One region of the Streptomyces sp. 796.1 genome, then DNA from elsewhere that is predicted to be linked to it. Evidence: riboswitches for the same ligand, from Rfam matches in the RefSeq annotation. Region 1 holds a riboswitch; each other region holds the start of a gene.
What was found. Region 1 has a riboswitch for cyclic di-AMP ahead of ACMA1D_RS12725 (transglycosylase family protein). Riboswitches for the same ligand answer to the same signal wherever they lie in the genome.

Region 1 (7,019 bases):
ACCTCGACGGACTGGCCGGCGGTCGGCACCTGGGCGGCGGGCGCCGGGCGGCCGTCCACCAGCAACTCACCCACCTCGGTGAGCGGGACGCCGACCGCCTCCACGACGTGCCCGAGCGAGGACGTGCCGTCGGTGACGAGCGAGAACGGGGCGCCGCGGCGGTCCGGGGCGAGGAACAGGTGAAGGTCGGCGGCGAACGTCAGTCGGATGCGAGGGCGTGCGGTCACGGTGGTCAGCATGCCACCGTCCCCCGCGCACCGCCGCGGGGTTTCCGGTGCTCAGGGGCCCACCGCGCGCAACGGCAGCCGGCGCCCGCGGCACTCGCCGGGCGCGTCCGGCAGCCCGGGGCACCCACCCGGGCCAGGTTGCCGGGATGGGTTCCGCCCGCATCCGGGAAAATTCTTGAATGACCGGTCAAGATTGTCTAGGGTGGGCGCATGGGCAGGACCAAGGAATTCGATCCGGACGCCGCTTTGCGCTCGGCCATGGAGCTGTTCTGGCGCAAGGGGTACGAGGCCACCTCGATGCAGGACCTGGTGGACCACCTCGGACTCGGCCGCGGCAGCATCTACGGCACCTTCGGCGGCAAGCGCGAGCTCTATCTGAAGGCCGTCGACCGGTACGGCGAGGACGCCAGGGCCGTGCTGGTGCACCGCCTCGCGGGACCGGGCTCCGGCTTGCAGGCGGTGCGGGACCTGGTGCGCTTCTACGGCGCGGGCGCGCTCGCCGACGAGGACTACAAGGGCTGCCTGATGACCAACACCGCGATCGAACTGCCCGCGGACGAGGGGGCCTGTCGGCGGGTGGCCTCCGGTCTCGAAACGTTGGAGACCGCCCTGATGGGCGCGCTGGTCAGGGCCCGTGCCGAGGGTGAACTGGGGCCCGACAAGGACCCGGCGTCCCTCGCCCGGTTCCTGGTGACGCTCCTCCAGGGCATCCGTGTCGTCGGCAAGACCGCGGTGCGTCAGCGCTACCTCGACGACACCGTGGAGCGGGCCCTGGCCCTGCTCGACTGACCCGGGCCAGGCGCGCCGGGTGTGGTGGGTGCGGCGCCGCGGTGGGGTGGGTGTCTGGGCGTGGCGGCGTGTCGCCGGGTGCGCTTCGGTGGCTGTCGAGCCGATGCGCGCGGACCCCGATCGACCCGTCGCCGCGAGGTGGCCCACGCACGCCCCGATCCGCCCCCCGCTCCCACCCTGGCCGCCCGTCGCGCGGTCCCGTACGACGCGCCTCGTCCCTGCCGCCCGTCCTGGCTTCGGCCTGGGCGTGCAGGGTGTGTCACCCATGTCCTGAACGCGATTCACCCCTACCCATTTTCTTGACTGTACGTTCAAGAAAAACCCCTCAATGGCGACCTTGGAAGCGAACCCGGCGCAGCTCCGACCTGACCGTCGGAGCCTCGACGTGGCCCTGCGGGGATCCCGGTCGGGAATCCGTGCCGAGGCCGCCTGATGAGAACCCCTATGAGAAAGAGGAAGACTCCCATGACCGACACGCACCCCGTCCCCACCGATGCGGAGCTCGCAGCCTCGCTCGACGGCGACTTCACCAGCGCGTACGCCACCGTGAACGGCGTCAGGCTGCACCACGTCACCGGCGGCAGCGGCGAACCGCTGATCCTGCTGGGTGGTTGGCCGCAGACCTGGTGGCAGTTCCGCAAGGTGCTGCCCGCGCTGGCCCGCTCCTTCCGGGTGACCGCCGTCGACCTGCGGGGCATGGGCGGCTCGGAGAAGCCGGCGGACGGCTACGACAAGCGCACCATGGCGCGCGACATCCACGAGCTGATCCACCACCTCGGCCACACATCGGCCTTCGTCGCCGGACACGACATCGGCGCCGGGCTCGGCTACCACCTGGCCGCCAACTATCCGGAATCGGTACGCCGGTTGGTCACCATCGACCTCGGCGTCCCCGAGGCGTCCTGGCTGGAGATCCCCATGCTGCCCAGCTCGGACAAGCAGGTCGAGGCCATCTCCCGGGGCCGGGGCGGCTACCCGTGGTGGTTCGCCTTCAACCAACTGCGCGGGCTCCCGGAGGAGTTGCTCGCCGGCCGCTTCCGTCCGGTGATCGACTGGCTGTACGGGCACATGCTCCTCGACCAGGCGTCGGTCGCCGAGGACGCCCGACGTGTCTACGCCCATGCGTACGCCACGCCCGAAGCCATCCGCGCCGGCAACGGCTGGTACCAGACGATGCGCAAGGACGTCATCGACCTCGCCGACCACGCCCCGCTGACGCTGCCCATCCTCACCCTGGCCGGTGAGCTGAGCTACCAGGCCCTGCGCCAGCAGATGGGCCCCGACAAGGGCACCGACATCCGTGTGGTGGAGGTCCGTGGCAGCGGCCACTACGTCCCCGAGGAGCAGCCGGAGGCGGTCGTACGGGAACTGCTCGCCTTCTTCGGGGCGGCGGGCCCACAGGAGTAGGTCGACACCCGGTGCGGGCCCACCTCGGGCCCGCACCGAGGCCGAATTCGGGAAATCACCCGCACCGCCCCTACCCTCCCCACTCCACCCCGGCCGAAGCCGGGAGGCATTTTCCCCGCTCCCTCCTCGCCCCCTTCCCTTCCCTCTTCTTGGAGTCCCCTCCTTGCGTCCCCTCCTTACGTACCGACCCCTCGCGGCGGGGGAGGGGCTTTCCCATGAGGTGGGCGCCCCCTCGTCTATGTCGACCGGGTCGTCGTGCGGGCGGAGTCGATCAATAGGGGAATCGCCCGGCGGGCGGGGCGCTGGCCGGGATTTCCAGAATTCTTAGCGCGAGAGGCAACCTCGCGCGGTTTCGGCGCGTATTCCTGGGTAGCAGGGACGCAGACGAGGACCAGTAATGTGGCCTGGGCCACAAGAAGCGGGCCGCGGAAGAGTGTCGGGAGCTCCGTCGAAGAGGCCGAACAAGATCATTTGAACAGAACTTTTCGGACTTTCCGGGCTCTGTGGTGCACCTCACCGGCGCCCCGCGATGATCTGTCACGTGCTGTGGTCGCCCGATCCCCTTCCGATCGCGGGAACCCCGCGCCGCCTGCGATGTCGCCCGCGGCCCGTACTTCGAAATATCGCAGTACGGCACAGATCCCGTGCAGAGCGTTATCTCTTCTCGCGAGTTATCGGCTGCAATGGATCTCCATCGGCGGGTTCAGGCTTGTCGGCAGGGAAATGAATGTGTTTTGTTGGCGATCCCGCTGAAACGAAGGCGGGTATCCGACGCCGGAATGCCGAATCTTGCCGCTGGCCGAGGAGAAACTTCAAAGTCATGACGGCAAGAGCGGGGGAACCAGGTAAGTGCCGCACCGCGTCTCAGCGCGGTCGGCTTGGGGTGAAGACGTGTCGCGGCACCCCGCCGCACCAGACGCGTCCGGGCAACTCCAGCCCGAATCCGACAGCTCACCTCGTAGGCATAGGAGAGGGCTACCCCTATGTCTTTTCGCGCACGCCACAGCCGCATCAGCCCCCGTCGTCTTGCGCGCATCTCCGTCGCGCTGACCGCTGGCGGCGCCGGCCTCGCCATCCCGTTCCTGGGCGCCACCCAGGCCAACGCCGCCTCCGTGGACGTCTGGGAGAAGGTCGCCCAGTGCGAGGCCACCGGCAACTGGAGCATCAACACCGGTAACGGCTTCTACGGCGGCCTCCAGTTCACCGACAGCACCTGGCGCTCCTTCGGCGGCACGGCCTACGCGCCGCGCGCCGACCTGGCCACCAAGGACCAGCAGATCGCCATCGCCGAGAAGGTCCTCAAGGTGCAGGGCCCCGGCGCCTGGCCGGTGTGCTCCGTCAAGGCGGGCCTGACCGCCGGCGGCCCGACCCCGCAGATCGCCCCCGACGGCGCCCGCGAGCAGGGCAACACCACCACTCGCGACAGCCGCCCGACCCAGCAGGTCGCGCCCCAGGCCGCCCCGAAGGCTGCCGCCCCCAAGGCTGCTCCGAAGGTCGCCCCCAAGGCTGCCCCCAAGGCCGAGGTGAAGTCCGCTCCGCGCACCCACCAGCACACCGCGGGCACCTCGTACACCGTGCGTTCCGGTGACACCCTGTTCAAGATCGCCCAGGCGCACGACGTCAACGGTGGCTGGCGCGCCGTCTACGACCGCAACCAGGACGTCGTCGGCAAGAACCCCAACCTGATCTACCCGGACCAGCGCCTGACGCTGCCCGGTGCCGGCTCCGCGCTGAAGGCCCCGCAGAAGAGCGCTCCGCAGCAGCAGGCCGCCCCGGCCCCGCAGCAGCAGCGCGCCCCGCAGGCCGCCCAGCCGAAGGCGCCGCAGCAGCAGGCCCCGAAGCAGCAGGTCGCGCCCAAGTCCGCGCCGGTCCAGCAGGCCCAGCCGCAGACCGAGGCCGCCACCTCGACCGGCTTCACCGCCCCGGTGGCCGGCTCCACCGGCACCCCGTACCGCCAGGCCGGCGGTAGCTGGTCCAGCGGCTACCACACCGGTGTGGACTTCCCCGTCGGCACCGGCACCACGGTCAAGGCCATCGGCGCCGGCCAGGTCGTCTCCGCCGGCTGGGCGGGCTCGTACGGCAACCAGGTCGTCATCCGCCACGCGGACGGCCACTACAGCCAGTACGCGCACCTGTCGCAGCTCACCGTCTCGGCCGGGCAGAGCGTCTCCGGCGGCCAGCAGATCGGCCTGTCCGGCAGCACCGGCAACAGCAGCGGCCCGCACCTGCACTTCGAGGTCCGCACCGGCGCCGGCTACGGCTCGGACGTCGACCCGATCGCGTACCTGCGCGCCAAGGGTGTCAGCATCTGATCACCCCAGTCGCTGACCGGCTGCCACTGACCGGTCGCTGACCGGGGCGGCAGGCAGCCCCAGCACCACGGATGTGCCCCTTCGCCCACCCGGCGAAGGGGCACATCGGCGTTCTCCGGGGCAACCCGCCCCGGCACCGGGCGTGACGGGCCCGGCCGCTCGGGGAGTGCCGGGCGGGCGCTGGGTAGAGTTCCCCGTCATGGGGTTGTGGAACGGGGAGGAACCCGCGACATCGGGCGGCGCCGAACCCGAGCACGGTGCCGAAGGTCCCGTACGGAGCGTCGGCGGCCCGACGCGCAGCACCGAGGCCGCGCGCGGAGCCGGCAGCGCGCCCGCCGCCGATCCGCGGCGCGCCATCGAACACCGGGGCGTCGGCGGCACGGTCGACACCCCGGCCCCCGACGACCAGGCGCCGCAGCCGCAGGCACCCACACAGCCACAGCCACAGCCGCTGGACGGCAGCCCCGCGCCGACCGCCGCGCCCCCGGCGCCGAGCACCCCCGCCCCGTACCCGGCGCCCCTGCCAGGCAGCGCCTACTACCCCGTGTCCCACCCCCAGCCGGCGCCCCGGTCGCAGCAGGAGCAGCCGTCCGGCTGGCAGCCACCCAGCGCCGTCGAGCAGGACCTGTACGAGGCGAAGGAGCGCGGCGACTGGGCCGGCTACTTCGACGTGCTGGCCCGTACGCCGCTGTTCGTGGCCGACTCGCGGGCCCGGGTGGACGCCCACCCCGACAGCGTCGTCTTCACCCCGTACCGCGACCCGCGCACCCGCACCGACTGCCTGGCCGTCTACACCGAGGGGATGCTGCCGGCGCCGGTCGAGGACCCCGTCTTCCACTCCGGGTCGCTGGGCTGGTACGCGCGGGTGTGGGGCGCGAAGGACCCGCAGTGGCTCGCGGTCAACCCGGGCAGCCCCTGCGAGGCGTACTTCCCGACCACGACCAGCCACCGCGCGGTCTGGCAGCAGCACGCCGAGCGGGCCGCCCGGTGCAGCCAGCCTCCGCGCCGGCTCCGCGCCCTGTACATCGGCGGGCCGCTGCGCGGACCGGTCGCACACGGCCTGGCCTGCGGGGCGCTGCTCTCCGTCAGCAACGGCGAACTGTGGAACGCCATGGCCTACCACGGCGGCGGTTACACGGCCGAGCGGGACCGGCTCGCCGAGTGGTGGGGGATCGGGTCGCGGGCCGACTGGCAGCGCACCCAGGACCTGCTGCTGCGGGCCGAAATGACCAGCCCCGTATGGGAGTTCACGCTCGGCATACGCCGCTCGCTCGCGCTGGACTTCGCCGGCGCCGTCGAGGTGGACCACTGGCGCCAGGTGGCCGAGCGCGCCCTGTGGCACGGTGCCGCCGAGGCCGCCGAGCCGCGCATCACGCCCGACGGGGTGACGGTGGCCCAGCCGCGCAGCGACGCCGAGGTGCGCTCCCAGGTGGCCGGGGTGCGGCGGCTGATCGGCCGGATCATGCGGTACGAGGCCAGGTTCCGCGCGGACGGGCTGTTGGGCGAGGGCAAGTTCGTCCGCTCGGTGGAGGCGTGGGACTACGGCCGGGCGTCCTGCATGGCCCGCTGGGGGCTCGGAGCCCGCTACTGCACCCTGGAGGAGGCCGAGCAGGGCGTGCTGCGCGCCGGCCGGCTCAGCCAGGCCAACTACCGCTCCTGGCAGGACTTCTCCGCCGCCTACATCCTCGGCCGCTGTCTGCACTTCGACGAGGAGGAGTTCGGCGACTGGTACGAGGACATGGCGGCGGCCCACCAACTGCTGATGTCCGACCCCGGCAGCCCGTGGCGGAACATCCCCTGGAAGTAGGCGCACGCGGGGCCCGGCCGTGCGGGTCGTCCGGGCCGGTCGAGCTGTCCGGGCCGGACGCGTGTCACGCCCCCGGGCCGCCGCGCCGGAGGTGCCCGGCCCCGGCGGAAATGGCTTGGACGACCCGGGCCGGCTCCCTGCACCATGACGGCTGTCTCCTGCCCCCGACGAGAGTCGTGTGCCAAATGACCGTGTTCCTGACGACCGAACGCCTGCTGCTGCGCCGGTTCACCGAGGCCGACGTGGACCACCTGGTGGACCTGGACGGCGACGTCGCCGTGATGCGCTACCTCACCGGTGAGCCGACGCCACGCGCCGTGATCGAGAACGAGGTGCTGCCGAAGATCCTGCGCGACTACGCGTCGGGCCCCGCGGGCCGTTGGGCGGCCTTCGAGCGGGACTCGGGGCAGTTCGTGGGGTGGCTCAGCCTCCAGCCGCCGGCCGACGGCAGCGTGCGCGAGGTGGAGCTCGGCTACC
Region 2 (7,019 bases), on a different contig from region 1:
GCTTCGACGGCGGCCATGGCCCCGGGTGGTGAGGCCGCCATCAGCCGGGCCCTGGCGGCCATCAGGGTGACCGCGTCCTCCAGCGTGAACAGCCCGGCGACGGTGGCGGCGACGATCTCGCCGATGCTGTGTCCGGCCAGTACGGAGGGGCGCACGCCCCAGGAGAGCCAGAGCCTGGCCACCGCGTACTCCAGCGCGAAGAGCGCGGGCTGCATGTAGGCGATCTGGTGGATCAGGTCGGCGTCCTCGCTCTCGCCCAGCAGCATGTCGCGGATGGAGCGGCCGAGGTGCGGGGTGAACAGCCGGTCGCAGGCGTCCAACTCGGTGCGGAAGGTGGCGAACCGTTCGTACAGCGGGCGTCCCATGCCCACGTACTGGGCGCCGCCGCCGGAGAACAGGAAGGCCACCTGCGCGGTGCCGGCGCTGGCCTGCCCGGCCTTGGCCAGCCCGCGGTCGAGCAGCCGGGCGACGTCGTCGTGGTCGCGGACGAAGCCGGCGATCCGCAGCGGGAAGTGGGCGCGGGCCACGTTGCTGGTGTAGCAGAGGTCGCCGACGTCGAGGTCGGGCTGGTTGCGCAGCAGCCGCTGGTAGCGCTGGATCTGGCCGGTCAGGGCGGGGGCCGACTTGGCGGAGAGGGTGAGCAGGTGGCCGGCGCCCTCCTCGGTGGGGGCCTCGACCGGCTCGGGCGCGGGTGCCTCTTCGAGGACGACGGAGGCGATGGTGCCGGTCAGCCCGAAGGAGTTGACCAGCGCCCGCTTGGTCGGCGCGGTCCAGGGGCGGGCCTCGGTGGCCACCGCGACGGGGGCGGTGTCCCAGGGGATGCGGCTTGAGGGCTGGGTGAAGTTCAGGTGCGGGAAGATGGTGGACTCACGCATCTGGAGCGCAGTCTTCACCAGCCCTCCGATGCCGGCCGCCGACTCCATGTGGCCGATGTTGGTCTTCAACGAGCCGACGACGACCGGCTGTTCGGGGCTGTGCGAGGCGCTGAAGACGGAGCTGATGGCGCCGATCTCGATGGGGTCGCCGAGCGGGGTGCCGGTGCCGTGCGCCTCGATGTACGAGATGTCGTGCGGGCGCATTCCGGCGGCGTCCAGCGCCCTGCGCATCAGCCCTTCCTGGGCGATGCCGTTGGGCACCATCAGGGAGCTGCTCTCGCCGTCGGAGCCGACGGCCGAGCCGCGGACCAGGGCGTAGATGCGGTCGCCTGCGCGCTGCGCGTCCGAGAGCCGCTTGAGGACCAGCGCGCCGCCGCCCTCGCTGCGGCAGTAGCCGTTGGCTGCCTCGTCGAAGGTCTTGCAGCGGCCGTCGGGGGCGAGCATGTTCGACTGGCTGGCGAGGATGTAGGGGCGCGGGTTGACGATGGCGTTGACGCCGACGCACAGCGCGACGTCGGATTCGCCCTCGCGCAGGCCCTGGGCGGCGAGGTGCACGGCGACCAGCGATGCGGAGCAGGCGGTGTCGATGGTCATGCAGGGGCCGCGCCAGCCGAGGAAGTACGACAGGCGTCCGGAGACGGCGCTGAGCGCGGCGCCGGTGGGCATGTAGCTGTTGAGTTCCTCGTTCGCGTAGCCCCCCATCTCGCCCGCGTAGTCGGTGTTGCTGACGGCGACGTACACGCCGCCCCTGCCGTGGCGCAGCGGGCTGGGGTCGATGCCCGCGTCCTCCAGCGCCTCCCAGCCGGTCTCCAGCGCGAGCCGCTGCTGGGGGTCGATGTAGTCGGCTTCCTTCGGCGAGATGTTGTAGAACTTCGCGTCGAACTGGTCGATGCGGTCGAGGAAACCGCCGCGTTCGCACCGGATGACGCCCTTGGCCGCCGGGTCATCGGAGGTCAGCCCCTCCGGGTCCCAGCGGTCGGTGGGCAGTTCGCGCAGTCCGGACCGGCCGGTGCGCAGGAATTCGGCGAATTCGTCCGGCGCGTTGCTCCCGCCGGGAATGCGCAGTCCGATGCCGACGATGGCGATGGGGTCGGGCCCGGTGTGGGAGGTCTCGGGACCGGCTGGTGCTGCGTGGTCCCGTGCGTCGGTGGCGTTATCTGACATGGCTCCTGCTCTTGTTGCAAAGTCCGTACGGGACACTCACGCGGCCTCGGTCCTGGTGGTGCGCACTGCGAGGCGCACTCCGCCGTGGCAGGTCGGTACGTCGCCGTCGCCGTACCGGCACAAGGTGCTGACCAGGACGATCGATCCGCCGTCGGCTTCGCGCTCGTCGACGCCCACGACGTCGATCTCGCCCCAGAACCCGCGCCCGCGCATGGCGCGCCGAAAGGTGCTGCGGAAATCCACGATGAGAATGTCGGGAAGCTGTCGAGCCCAGTACTCGTCCAGGGTCCAGGCGTCGAACGGCCACATGGCACGCTCTTTCACGGACTTCGCCAGCAGGTAGTAGACGAGTTGGTTGAAGCACAGGTTGAATTCGACCGCGTTGAAGTGTCCGGTGTCGTCGATGTAGCACGACTCGGGAATGGTGAATTCGCCCCGCGCGCTGACGCGCCCACCGTCCCTCGGCTCGCCCTGGCGCGTCACCGTGGCGGCCTTCAGATAGCGGCAGTGCGGTTTGTAGGGGGTCAGGACCCGGTTGAGGAGCGGCTCGTCACAGCCGTACTGGGTGGATCGTGCGGTGCTGGTGTTGATGAGGTCCACTGGTTGTCTCTCAGCGGCCTTCTGCCGACTGCCGGGCGCCGATTCCGGCGTAGAACTCGTGGTCGTCGTGGACCGTGATCCGGTGCGAGACGGTCGGCTCGGGCTTGACGGTGTGCCGGGCGCAGTGCACGAGGCTGCGGTTGTCCCAGACCAGCAGGTCGCCCTTGTCGAAGGTCTGGAGGTGGATGTTCTCGTGCTGGAAAGTGGGATCGGCCTGGCCGACCGCGGCAAGCACGTCGCGCAACAGGGAATCGGGCAGCGGCGACCCGTCGGCGGCCTGCAATTCGTAGGTGAACGCCTCGCTGATGTAGAGCAGCGGCTCGCCGGTGACCGGGTGCGGGAAGACGGTGGGGTGGGTGACGGCCGGGGTGTGGTCCTCGATCTCGGCGAGTACGTCGGTGATGGGCCGGTAGACGTCGTCGGGGCGGATCTTGAAGTACCGCCGGACGCTGTTGCGGCTGCTGGATCCCGCGAGGGCGTCCTTCATGGCCTGTGGCAGTTTCCGGTACGCCTTGCCCATGTCGATGAAGTAGGTGCCGCGGTTCTCCTTCGGCACCACCTGCGGATAGATCAGGGTGAGCCCGAACGGGCGCGCCATGAACGAGTAGTCGTGGTGCCAGAACTTTCCCGTTTGTGGCACGCCGACTTGTTGTCCCGCCTCCTTCACATTCGAGGAGACGAAGATTTCCTTGTGCTCGGGGTGGTGGTACATCGGCTGGTAGTAGGTCTCCACCTCGCCCATGCGGTGGCCGAAGGAAACGAACTCGGCGGCGGAGAGGTGCTGCCCTTTGAGGACCACGATCTTGTGTTCGTAGACCTTCTTCTTGAGTTCGGCGATGTCCTCGTCCGGGGCGTTCAGCACATCGATTTCGACATCGACACCCAGCGCGGTGTCCGTTTGTGGTGCGGTGGTCATAATCTCCCCCAGTGGGCCGTGCCTGATTGGTTAAGAGAAATCACTGACGGTCCCACCGTTCAGTAACCGGCTTAGGTCGGCCTTCAAGCCCGCTGAAACGGAGGGGTTGCCTCCCCGACGGGCGTTCGACGGACGGTCCCCCGAACGGGTAAGCCCGCCTTGGCCCGTATGGGCGGTGCCAACCACCGGGTGGCCCAACCCGACCGGACCATTCATCACCCGTACGAGTGGACCGCCGTTTCGGGCGCGTGGCGCCCTGCCACCGTCACGGGCAGGAGATTCCCGAGGAATCCAGTGCGCCGGAGCGCATCGGAGTGCGCATACGGGGCACGGCTCGACGGACGCCATCGGTGAATCTCCTGATACACCTGTCGGGCGCGTCGCTTCGGCGTACGACGTGTGGGCCCCGGGCGTGTTGGGCAGTCAGCCCCCAGCGCCCGCCCACCGTCACGTTCCGCGTGCGCCGTTCTTTCCCCTCCCGCGCGTTCCCGCTTGCCCCGCGCCGTGTCGCTGGGCGTCAGGTCGCGGGTCGAGGCCCGCCGGTCAGCCGTCGCATCGAGCCGCTGCCGCGCGCGCCGCCCTGCTCCCCCGTACACAGATGAGGACACCCCTGTGAAGATCAAGACGTTCGCCAAGCTGGTGCGCAGCCGTCAGCTCCCGCTCGCGGTGCGCATGCCGAAGGACCTCTCCGCCCCCGTCTACCGGGCCTCCTTCCTGGCCGCGGCGGCCACCAGCGGGGTGCTGCGGCACCTCGCACAGCAGCCGCTGGACGCCCCCGCGCTCGCCGATGAGCTCGGCCTGCACGAGGAGGAGAAGCTGCTCGGCTCCTGGCTCGACATGGGGGTGCGGGTGGGGGACCTCGGTCAGCGCGGTGGGCGGTACCGGCTGCGCAGCCGGCTCGCCAAGGGGCTGGCCCGGCCCGATTCGGACGCGTACGCGGCGCTGCTCGAACAGCTCATGCGCTTCCACGCCCCGCTGCTGCTGGACGCGCCGAACATGCTGCGCGAAGGCCGGCGGGTGTCGATCGCCGATCAGGACGGCGCGCTCATCGCCCGCTCGTCCCGGGTTCTGGAACCCGCCGTGCAGGGGGTGGTGGAGCAGCACGTGGACCGCACCGCGCCGGTGCGCCTCCTTGAGGTGGGGTGCGGCAGCGGTACGTACGTGCGGCACGCCACCTCGCTCAACGACCGGCTGACGGCCGTGGCGATCGACCTCCAGAGCGAGGTGGTCGAGCAGGCCCGGGTGAACCTGGACAAGTGGGGACTTGCCGACCGGGTGGAGATCGCCCGGGGAGACCTGCGGACCTACTCCACGGACCAGAAGTTCGACCTGGTCACGCTGCACAACAACATCTACTACTTCCCGCAGGGCGAACGGATCAAGGTGCTGGAGCGGGCGCGCTCCTTCCTGATGCCCGGGGGCAAGCTGCTCCTGACGACGAGTTGCCAGGGCGGCGGTCCCGGCCTTGAGATGCTCAACCTGTGGTGCGCGTACGCCGACTTCACCGGGCCGCTGCCGCACCCCGAGACGCTCGTCGGCCAGTTCCGGGAGGCCGGCTTCAGCCAGGTGCGGTCGCGGCGGCTGGTGCCGGGTGAGGAGTTCCGGGCCTTCACCGGTGTGAACCCGTTCGACGCCGAGGACTGACCGGCCCGCCCGGACACTCCGGGAGCCGGCACTGAAATCCGTATTGCCGGAACCATCCCGCCTTGGCATGATCCGTGGCGCATCGCAGCGTCGGGCGTCCTACGGGGCGTCCGATCCGCCGACGCGCGGCCAGGAGCGCGGCGTGACGTCTCATCACCATCCACACTCCGGACCCGGCCGTGACGGGGGCCGGGTGGCCCAGTCGTCGTCCGCACCCCGGACCCCCCTCGTCCGATTTTGCATTTCCGCAGGTCAGGACGGGTGATACGGACTCGTACGGGGGACGTTTCGCGGTGCGGTTCGCCATCACCGACGAAGGTGAAGAACTTCACATACAGCCCTTTCGACTGCGAATTCGGGCCGTGGATGGCGCAGTATCCCTATCCGACACCACCAAGCCCCCGTCACCACGGCGGGGCGGTCCGGGCGGACGCCGAGTCCTGCCGCCGCACGGACCAAGGAGTAGATCGCAGATCGGCAGGAACGGGAGACCCAAGCACGACGGACCACGAAGTCGGTGGTCCTTGGGGTGAAGCCACGCAGGTGGCCGGGCAACTTCGCCAGTCCGAACCCGACAGGTCATCTTTCGCAGGCGGATGACGAAGGGCTTCTGTATGTCCGCGCAGGCTCGTATACCCGCGCTCGCTTCCCGCCTCGGCACCGCGTCAGCCCTCACCGCGACGGTGCTGGCGGGGTCGGCCTTCCTTCCCGCGATGACCGCCGACGCCGAGGCGGCGACCGCCTCCCACAAGGCGCTCAAGGTCGCGGCAGGCAAGAAGGGCGCACCCTACAAGTACGGGGCAGCCGGTCCGCACCGGTTCGACTGCTCCGGGCTCACGCTCTACTCGTTCAAGAAGGCGGGCAAGAAGCTGCCGCGCACGGCAGCCGCCCAGTACAACAAGACCCGTCACCTGTCCGCAGGTTCCCGCAAGGCGGGGGACCTGGTCTTCTTCCACTCCGGCCGGAACGTCTACCACGTGGGCATCTACGCCGGGAACAACAAGATCTGGCACGCTCCGAAGCCCGGCAAGTCGGTGCGGCTGGAGAAGATCTGGACCAAGAAGGTCTGGTACGGCCGGGTCCGCTAGGCGCCCTCGCACCACCGCCCGGGTGGACGGGGGTCGTCGTGGCCACCGCCCGCCCGGGCGTGCGAGCAGTACGCGAGGGGTATGCCCGGATGACGTGCACTGCCCGCCCGGCCGCCGGGCGCGTGCAAGCGGTACGGGCGCCGGCCGCCTCGCGGCGCGCTCCGCCCACGCGCTCACTGAGCCGGGTGATTGTCCCCCTGGGTTCGTCACCCGCAGGAGGCACCCGGCGTTGTCCTCACGTGCCGACCGAATCACGGTCAGCCTGATCCATGAGGACTAGTCATGATGCGAGGAATGACCGGTGTCGCCGTCGTTGCCGTGGCACTGGCGGGTGCGATGACGCCGGCCCAGGCACGTGAGGCGACTCTGCCGATCAAGAACGGCAAGGCCGAGTTCTGCTTGACCAAGCCCGCCGCCAAGCGGCTGGCCGAGGCGAAGATCAAGCTGGTCGCGACGGGGAAGGCACGGCTGACCGGCAAGCAGCGCCAGTGCGTGTCGCTCCCGCTGACCGAGGGCACCCGGGACTACGCCAAGTTGCAGGGTGGCCTGAGCTTCCGTGACCGGGATGACCGCCTCGACCTGAGCAAGGTCCACAACTACGTGGACAAGACCCCGCGGACCGTGGTCCACGCGTCGGTCAACCGGGCCAAGGCCCGGCAGGCGCAGTTCTTGACCTACACCATCAAGCGGGACAACGCCCAGGTCACGCAGAAGCAGATCAAGGCCGTTGAC
Region 3 (7,019 bases), on a different contig from region 1:
CGCGGGCGGCGGCGTTTTCGCCGAGCACCCTGAGCCGGGTCGCGGTGGAGAACCGGTCCGCGGGCACGTCACTCCCCTTCATCCGTCGTCGTCCGTGGTCAGCCGGGTTTCCGGCGTCCGGGCGGCGTACGCGCCCAGCGGCCGGTGCGCGGGCCCGCCAGCACACACGTACGTCCCCGGCCACGGTACGGGACCGGGGCCGGGGACGGACGGAAAAGCGGCGGGCTCGCCGCGCTGTCGCGGTGCGGACGGCGCGGCGGGACCGGGGCGGGCGCGACGCCTACCCGGGAACGGGCCCGGGCGGGCGGCCGGCCCGGCGCCGGGGTCAGCCCTCGAAGCGGAACCGCGGGAAGGCGCTGCGGCCCGCGTAGACGGCCGCGTCGTCCAGGATCTCCTCGATGCGCAGGAGCTGGTTGTACTTGGCCACGCGCTCGGAGCGGGCCGGGGCGCCGGTCTTGATCTGGCCGCAGTTGGTGGCGACGGCCAGATCGGCGATGGTGACGTCCTCGGTCTCGCCGGAGCGGTGCGACATCATGCACTTGAAGCCGTTGCGCTGGGCCAGCTCGACCGCGTCCAGGGTCTCGGTCAGCGAGCCGATCTGGTTGACCTTGACCAGCAGGGCGTTGGCGGTGCCGGACTCGATGCCGCGGGCCAGCCGCTCCGGGTTGGTGACGAACAGGTCGTCGCCGACGATCTGGACCTTGTCGCCGAGCTCGTCGGTGAGGGTCTTCCAGCCGTCCCAGTCCTCCTCGTTCAGCGGGTCCTCGATGGAGACCAGCGGGTAGGAGGCGACCAGCTCGGCGTAGTACGCGGTCATCTCGGCCGCGCTGCGGGGCTTGCCCTCGAACGCGTACGAGCCGTCCTCGTAGAACTCGGAGGCGGCGACGTCGAGCGCGAGCGCGATGTCCTGGCCGGGGGTGTAGCCGGCCTTCTTGATGGCCTCGACGATCAGGTCGAGCGCCTCGCGGTTGGAGTCCAGGTTCGGCGCGAAGCCGCCCTCGTCGCCGAGGCCGGTGGACAGGCCGCGCTCCTTCAGGACGCCCTTGAGCGTGTGGTAGACCTCGGCGCCCCAGCGCAGCGCCTCGGAGAAGGACTCGGCGCCGACGGGCGCGATCATGAACTCCTGGATGTCCACGTTGGAGTCGGCGTGCGAGCCGCCGTTCAGGATGTTCATCATCGGCACCGGCAGCAGGTGCGCGTTCGGGCCGCCGAGGTAGCGGAAGAGCGGCAGGTCGGACGCCTCGGAAGCGGCGTGCGCGACGGCCAGCGAGACGCCCAGGATGGCGTTGGCGCCGAGCGAGGACTTGTCGGGCGTGGCGTCCAGGTCGAACATGGCCTGGTCGATCAGCCGCTGCTCGGTGGCGTCGTAGCCGACCAGCTCCGGGCCGATCTGCTCGATGACCGCGAGCACGGCCTTCTCCACACCCTTGCCGCCGTAGCGGGCCTTGTCGCCGTCCCGCAGCTCAAGGGCCTCGAACTGGCCGGTCGAGGCGCCGGACGGCACGGCAGCACGGCCGGTGCTGCCGTCGTCGAGGCCGACCTCGACCTCGACCGTGGGGTTGCCTCGCGAATCGAGGATCTCGCGGGCTACGACGACGTCGATAGACGGCACGAGCGGTCTCCTTCGTGTGGGTCTGAGCTTCTGCGTCATGAGCCTAACCGGCCCCGGTGCCCCGGCTCGCCGCGCGCCCGTCCGACGAGACGACAGCGCGGACAAAAACGCAGATCGCTGGGCGAACGGCACACCCGAATCGGTGGCGCGGCTCCCCGGGCGGCGCTGGCCGGGGCGGGCACAAAGGGCGCTCGCGGCATGCCTACGCCCCGTGGGCGACGGTACGCCGTCGCCGCCGCGTACGCCTCGCGTCCATTCGACGTCCAGGCGGGGACGGGGTCCCGTGCGGCGGCTGGGTGTGGGGGGCGTGGGGGCTGTGGAGCGGGTGGTGGCGCTGTGGGGCGCCGGCCGGCGGCCGGACGCGGGGGCTGCGCCGTGGGGGGGGCCGGGGCCTAGTCGTACGGCCGCTGTGGCTCGCGGGGGCCGTGGGGCGTACGGGCCTGGGGCTCGTACCGGCCGATTCGTACGGACTGGGCTCGTACGGACCGGCTCATACGGGCCGCGCGGCGGGCGGGCGCGGTGGGGCGCGGGTTGCGGGCCGGGGCGGCGGGGGGCCGTGGACGGCGTGGGGCCGGGGCCAACGCGGAGCCCCGCCGCGATGCGCTCGGGGGAAGGCGCACCGTGGCGGGGCGGTCTGCGGCGCCGTGCGGCGCTGGGGTACGGCACCCGGCCCGCGGCCGGCCCTGGGCGGAGCCGGCCGGGGTCGGGGTGGTGGGTCAGCTCAGGTGGAGCTGCTGGCCCGGGTAGATCAGGTCGGCATCGGTGATGATGTCGTCGTTCAGGTCGTACAGCTTGGCCCAGCCGCCCTTGACGCCCTCGGCCTCAGCGATCTTGGCGAGCGTGTCGCCGGACTCGACCTTGTACTCGCCGTCGCCCTTCTTGATGGTCTTCGGGGCGGTGTGCTGCGGCGCGGCCTGCTGCGGGGCGGCGTGGCGCGGCACGTAGCGCTCGGCGCTGCGGCTCGGGGCCTGCTCCTGGGTGGTGCGCGGCGCGGCGTGCTTGGGGGCGGCCTTCGGCGCGGCCTGCTGCGGGGCGGCCTGCTGCTGGGGCGCGGTGTGCTGCTTCGGCGCCTGCTGCTTGGGGGCCTGCTGCTTGGGCGCGGTGTAGCCGCCCTGGGTCAGGTTGACGCCGCAGTGCGGCCAGGCGCCCTTGCCCTGGCTGGCGAGGACCTTCTCGGCGATCTGGATCTGCTGCGCCTTGGACGCCAGGTTGGCGGTCGGGGCGTACGCGGTGCCGCCGTACGCGGCCCAGGTGGAGGCGGAGAACTGGAGGCCGCCGTAGTAGCCGTTGCCGGTGTTGATCGACCAGTTGCCGGTGGACTCGCACTGGGCGACCTGGTCCCACTGCGAGGTGGTGGCCGCGTTGGCGTTGGCGGCGCCCATCAGCGGCACGGCGACGGCCGCACCGGTCACGCCGGCGAGCGTGGCTATCCGGGTGGCCTTGGACGGACGACGGTGCTTGCCCTTGGAAATCAGCATGTTGGTTTCCTCACCGACGCCTACGAGGTGAGCTGTCGGGTTCGGACTGTGAGTTGCCCGGCCGCGGTCTCCCGCAGCTTCACCCCTAGCCGTTCAGCCCCCTCGTACCCCGGACCGTTCGGCACTTACCTGTGGTTCCCCCGCTCCTGCCTTCGGCGCTTGACGCGTCGGCTTCCCCCCGGCCGCCGGCAGGATTCGGCGTGACGACCAGTGGCGCTCGCGGTGGCGAGCGATGAAGACCGTAATCACAGATCCCCGGAGTGCTCAAACCCCTACATCCCTGGAAAGTCAGTGGGGTTTACCCGCAAGAAAATCACATCCCCGCAGGTCAGACAGCATGGCTACAGATTGGGCAAGCGAGACACGCCGGGAAGCCAAAGAGACCCATGTCTCACTTTCGCCAAACGGGGCACATCACCATCAATTGCCCCGCCCGGCGGCCCGTCAGCGTTCCGCTTTCACCCCAAGGTCAAGCTTTTGACCAGGCAAGATCAGGTCCGGATCGGCGCCCACGACCTTTTCATTTGCCACGTAGAGCGCCGGCCAGCCGCCCGGGGTCGCATGGCGCTCGGCGATCGCCGACAACGTGTCGCCGGAACGCACCTCGTGCTCACCCTGCGTGACGCCGTCCGCGCCCTTGACCCCGTCGCGCCCGCGCTCGCTGCGGTCGGCGTGGCGGCCCCCGGGACGCTCCGTCGCGCCCTCGCCACGGTCCGCGTCCGCGCCGGACTCGGGGCTCGGTTCGCCGCGGTGCTTGCCGGTGCCCGCGCCGGCGTCCGCGCCGGCCCCCGCGCCGGTCTCCGCCGGGTCGCCGCTGCCGCCGGCATGTCGGCCGCTTCCGGCCCGATCCGCGTCCCGCTCGGCGCCGTCGCCGGCCTCGCCGTCCGCCTTGCCGGTCGACTCGCCGTCCGCCCCGCCGCCGGCCTTGTCGCCGGCCTTGTCGCCGCTGTCGCCGCGCTCGGGCGACTGCGCGCGGTCCGTGGTCGAACCATCGGCACGGTCGGTGTCCGCCGCGCGGTCGGTGTCGTCGCCGTCCGCGCCGTCGCGCGCCTCGCCGGCCGGGGTCTTGGCGTCCGCGTCCCGGTCGGCGTCGCGGCCGGCGCCCCGGTCCGCGCCGTCGCGGGCGTCACCCCCGGCCTTCTCGCCCCGGTCGCGGTCCGTCTTCGCCGGCTCGTCGTCGGACTTGTGCTCGCCGTCCGCCGCCCCGCCGGGTCTGGAGGTGGGCCCGGGCGCCGGCAGCGTGCCGTCGTCGCCGCGCTGGGGGCGGCTGCGCTCGGAGGTGTCGCCCGGGTTGACGTCGGGGACCTTGCCGTCCTCGGCGAGGCCGACGGTCTTCGCGCAGCCGCTCCAGGCCACCGGACCGCGGTCGGCCAGGATGTCCTCGGCGATGGCTATCTGCTGGGCGCGGCTGGCCAGGTCGGGGCGGGGCGCGTGGTCGGTGCCGCCGTAGAGCTGCCAGGCGTCCAGGCTGAGGCCGAGGCCGCCGTACTTCCCGTTGCCCTCGTTGGCGCTCCAGACGCCGCCGCTCTCGCAGTCCGCGACCCGGTCCCAGGTCTGCGCGTCGGCGGCGCCGGCACCGGTGGCGCCGAGCAGCGGAAGGGCGATTCCGGCGCCGGTCACCCCCGCTGCGACGACGATGGCCGGGGCCTGACGGGGGCGACGATGTTTGCCGTTGCCGGATCGCATACGGGTGCCTCTCGTGTGGCGGCAGATTTTGACGGTCGAAAATACTGCCGCCGCCGGACCGTCACAAGCTGATGTAGCGGAGGTCACGCACCGATCACACATATGACGCCCCGTCAGTCACGGCTCGCGCGGCCCGTTTTCCCGGCGCCCTAGCACAGCCGCCGGCGCGCCCCGCGGCCGGCCGGCGCCGAGCCCGCTCCGGACGCTCCGTCACCAGGGCGCGTACGAGGTCACGGACGGGGCGCGCGGCCATCCGGAAGCGGGGACACCGCCCCCGCCGCGCGCCCCAGCACGCCGAACGGCCGTCGCCCCGGGCACCGCCCGCCGTGACTTCCCCACCCGGCCGCGGAGACGGCACATCCGGCATCGGACGTAGCCGAGCTACGCACCGTGGGGTGACGGCGCGCCAGGGGGCGGCGGAGAGGGGCGGTACGGGCGGGATCGGGCGATTTCTGAGCTGCGGGGTGGCGGTGGTGGGGCCGGTGGGGCGACGGCTGCTCGCGGTCGGACCGTGGGGGCCAGCGGCCCGCCGCGGTCGATGGGCGGGAGCTGCGGCCCGCTGCGGTCACTGAGTCGGTGCGGTCGGAGTGATCGGTGCGGCCGGCGCGGTCGGAGCGATCGGAGCGGTCGGTGTGAAGGCGACCGGCAGGGTGCGCAGGCCGCGCATGATGAGGCCGCCGCGCCAGCGCAGTTCGTCGGGGTCGACCGCCAGGTGCAGATCGGGCAGCCGGGTCAGCAGGGTGCCGATCGCGGTCCTGGCCTCGATCCGGGCGAGCGGGGCGCCCACGCAGTAGTGGATGCCGTGCCCGTACCCCAGGTGCTGGTTGTCGCGGCGGGTCAGGTCGAGCCGGTCCGGGTCGGCGAACCGCTCCGGGTCGCGGTCGGCAGCCGCCAGCACCACGAGCACCGGCTCGCCCGCGGCGACGTGCTGCCCGTCGATGGTCAGCGGCTCGGTGGCGAACCGCCAGGTGGCGAGCTCGACCGGCCCGTCGTACCGCAGCAACTCCTCCACGCCGCTGTGCAACATCGCCTCGTCCCCGGCGGCCAGGGCGCCCTGCAACCTGGCCCGCTCCCCCGGGTTGCGGAGCAGCGCGAGCGTCCCGTTGCCGATCAGGTTGATGGTCGTCTCGAACCCGGCGAACAGCAGCACGAAGCACATGGCCGCGGCCTCGTTCTCGGTCAGGTGCTCGCCGTGGTCGCTGGCCCGGATCAGTCCGGAGATCAGGTCGTCGCCGAGGTTCTCGCGCTTGCGGTGGATCAGGTCGGCCAGGTACGTACGGATCTTCTTGACCGAGCGGGCCACCCCGCCGCGCGGGCCGCCGCCGTGCCGGATCATCATGCCGGCCCAGTCCCGGAAGTCGTCCTGGTCCTCCGGTGGGACGCCGAGCATGTCGCAGATGGCGTAGATGGGCAGCGGGAAGGCGAACTCGTGGATCAGGTCCGCGCTGCCGCGCGCGCAGAACGCGTCGATCAGTCCGTCGGTCAACTCCTGCACCCGGGGCGCGAACTCGGCGGCCCGGCGCGGCGTGAACGCCGCGGAGACCAGCCGGCGCAGCCGGGTGTGGTCCGGCGGGTCGATGTTGAGCAGGTGCGTCATCAGATCGGCGCTGCGCTCCCCCGGGATGCCGACCCGACCCCTGGCGTGCGCCGCCGCGCTGTGCCGCAGCGGGTTCTTCGACAGCCGCGGGTCCGCGAGCACCCGCTTGGCGTCCGCGTACCGGGTCACCAGCCACGCCTCCACGCCGCTCGGCAGCGTGGTCCGGTACACCGGGGCGTGTTCCCGCAGCCAGGCGTAGGCGGGGTACGGGTCGCTGGCGAACTGCCAGGTGAAGAGGGGTGGGGGTGCGGGGGCTCCCCCTTCGGGTGCGGGGGTTTCCGCGGCGGGCACGGGGCCTTGCGCACCGGACGCGTCGGGCGCAGCGGGCGCAGTGCCAGCCGCGCCCGACGCGGCAGGCACAGGGCCATCCGCGTCGGACGCGGCAGGTGCGGGGCCATCCGCGGTGGCGGGGTGGTGCGGGCACGCGGGGACGTTCTCTTCGGGCACCCGCAAACGCTACTCGCCCGAGCGCCCCGCCCGCGTAGCCCCGCCCCCGGGGCTACCCCCGGTGCCGCCGGCGGCCGGCCGCTTCACCCTCGCGGGCCGGTCTGGTGCCCTCGTTGCCGAAGTCCTTGAAGTCGTACGGCATCATCCGGTGCCGCTCGTCGCGCCGGGGCACCTCGTCCGGCTCGCGGTACTGCCTGAT

Region 2: linked by a shared signal. The riboswitch ahead of ACMA1D_RS32125 (C40 family peptidase) and the one ahead of ACMA1D_RS12725 (transglycosylase family protein) in region 1 are both predicted to bind cyclic di-AMP.
Region 3: linked by a shared signal. The riboswitch ahead of ACMA1D_RS28985 (transglycosylase family protein) and the one ahead of ACMA1D_RS12725 (transglycosylase family protein) in region 1 are both predicted to bind cyclic di-AMP.

Annotation. Positions count from the first base shown of each region.
Region 1 is NZ_JBLIWA010000015.1:129,951-136,969, forward strand. Features, by position in the region: gene ACMA1D_RS12710 (Mut7-C RNAse domain-containing protein) at 1-239, opposite strand, end outside; gene ACMA1D_RS12715 (TetR/AcrR family transcriptional regulator) at 438-1,016, shown strand; gene ACMA1D_RS12720 (alpha/beta fold hydrolase) at 1,482-2,423, shown strand; cyclic di-AMP (ydaO/yuaA leader) riboswitch at 3,194-3,403, shown strand; gene ACMA1D_RS12725 (transglycosylase family protein) at 3,407-4,735, shown strand; gene ACMA1D_RS12730 (DUF1266 domain-containing protein) at 4,935-6,542, shown strand; gene ACMA1D_RS12735 (GNAT family N-acetyltransferase) at 6,728-7,019, shown strand, end outside.
Region 2 is NZ_JBLIWA010000106.1:82,802-89,820, forward strand. Features, by position in the region: gene ACMA1D_RS32105 (type I polyketide synthase) at 1-2,039, opposite strand, end outside; gene ACMA1D_RS32110 (FcoT family thioesterase) at 2,076-2,639, opposite strand; gene ACMA1D_RS32115 (TauD/TfdA dioxygenase family protein) at 2,650-3,555, opposite strand; gene ACMA1D_RS32120 (SAM-dependent methyltransferase) at 4,168-5,199, shown strand; cyclic di-AMP (ydaO/yuaA leader) riboswitch at 5,658-5,809, shown strand; gene ACMA1D_RS32125 (C40 family peptidase) at 5,814-6,287, shown strand; gene ACMA1D_RS32130 (hypothetical protein) at 6,582-7,019, shown strand, end outside.
Region 3 is NZ_JBLIWA010000056.1:1,062-8,080, forward strand. Features, by position in the region: gene ACMA1D_RS28975 (FtsB family cell division protein) at 1-82, opposite strand, end outside; gene eno (phosphopyruvate hydratase) at 326-1,612, opposite strand; gene ACMA1D_RS28985 (transglycosylase family protein) at 2,329-3,090, opposite strand; cyclic di-AMP (ydaO/yuaA leader) riboswitch at 3,093-3,258, opposite strand; gene ACMA1D_RS28990 (transglycosylase family protein) at 3,535-4,776, opposite strand; gene ACMA1D_RS28995 (cytochrome P450 family protein) at 5,342-6,664, opposite strand; gene ACMA1D_RS29000 (DUF6479 family protein) at 6,873-7,019, opposite strand, start outside.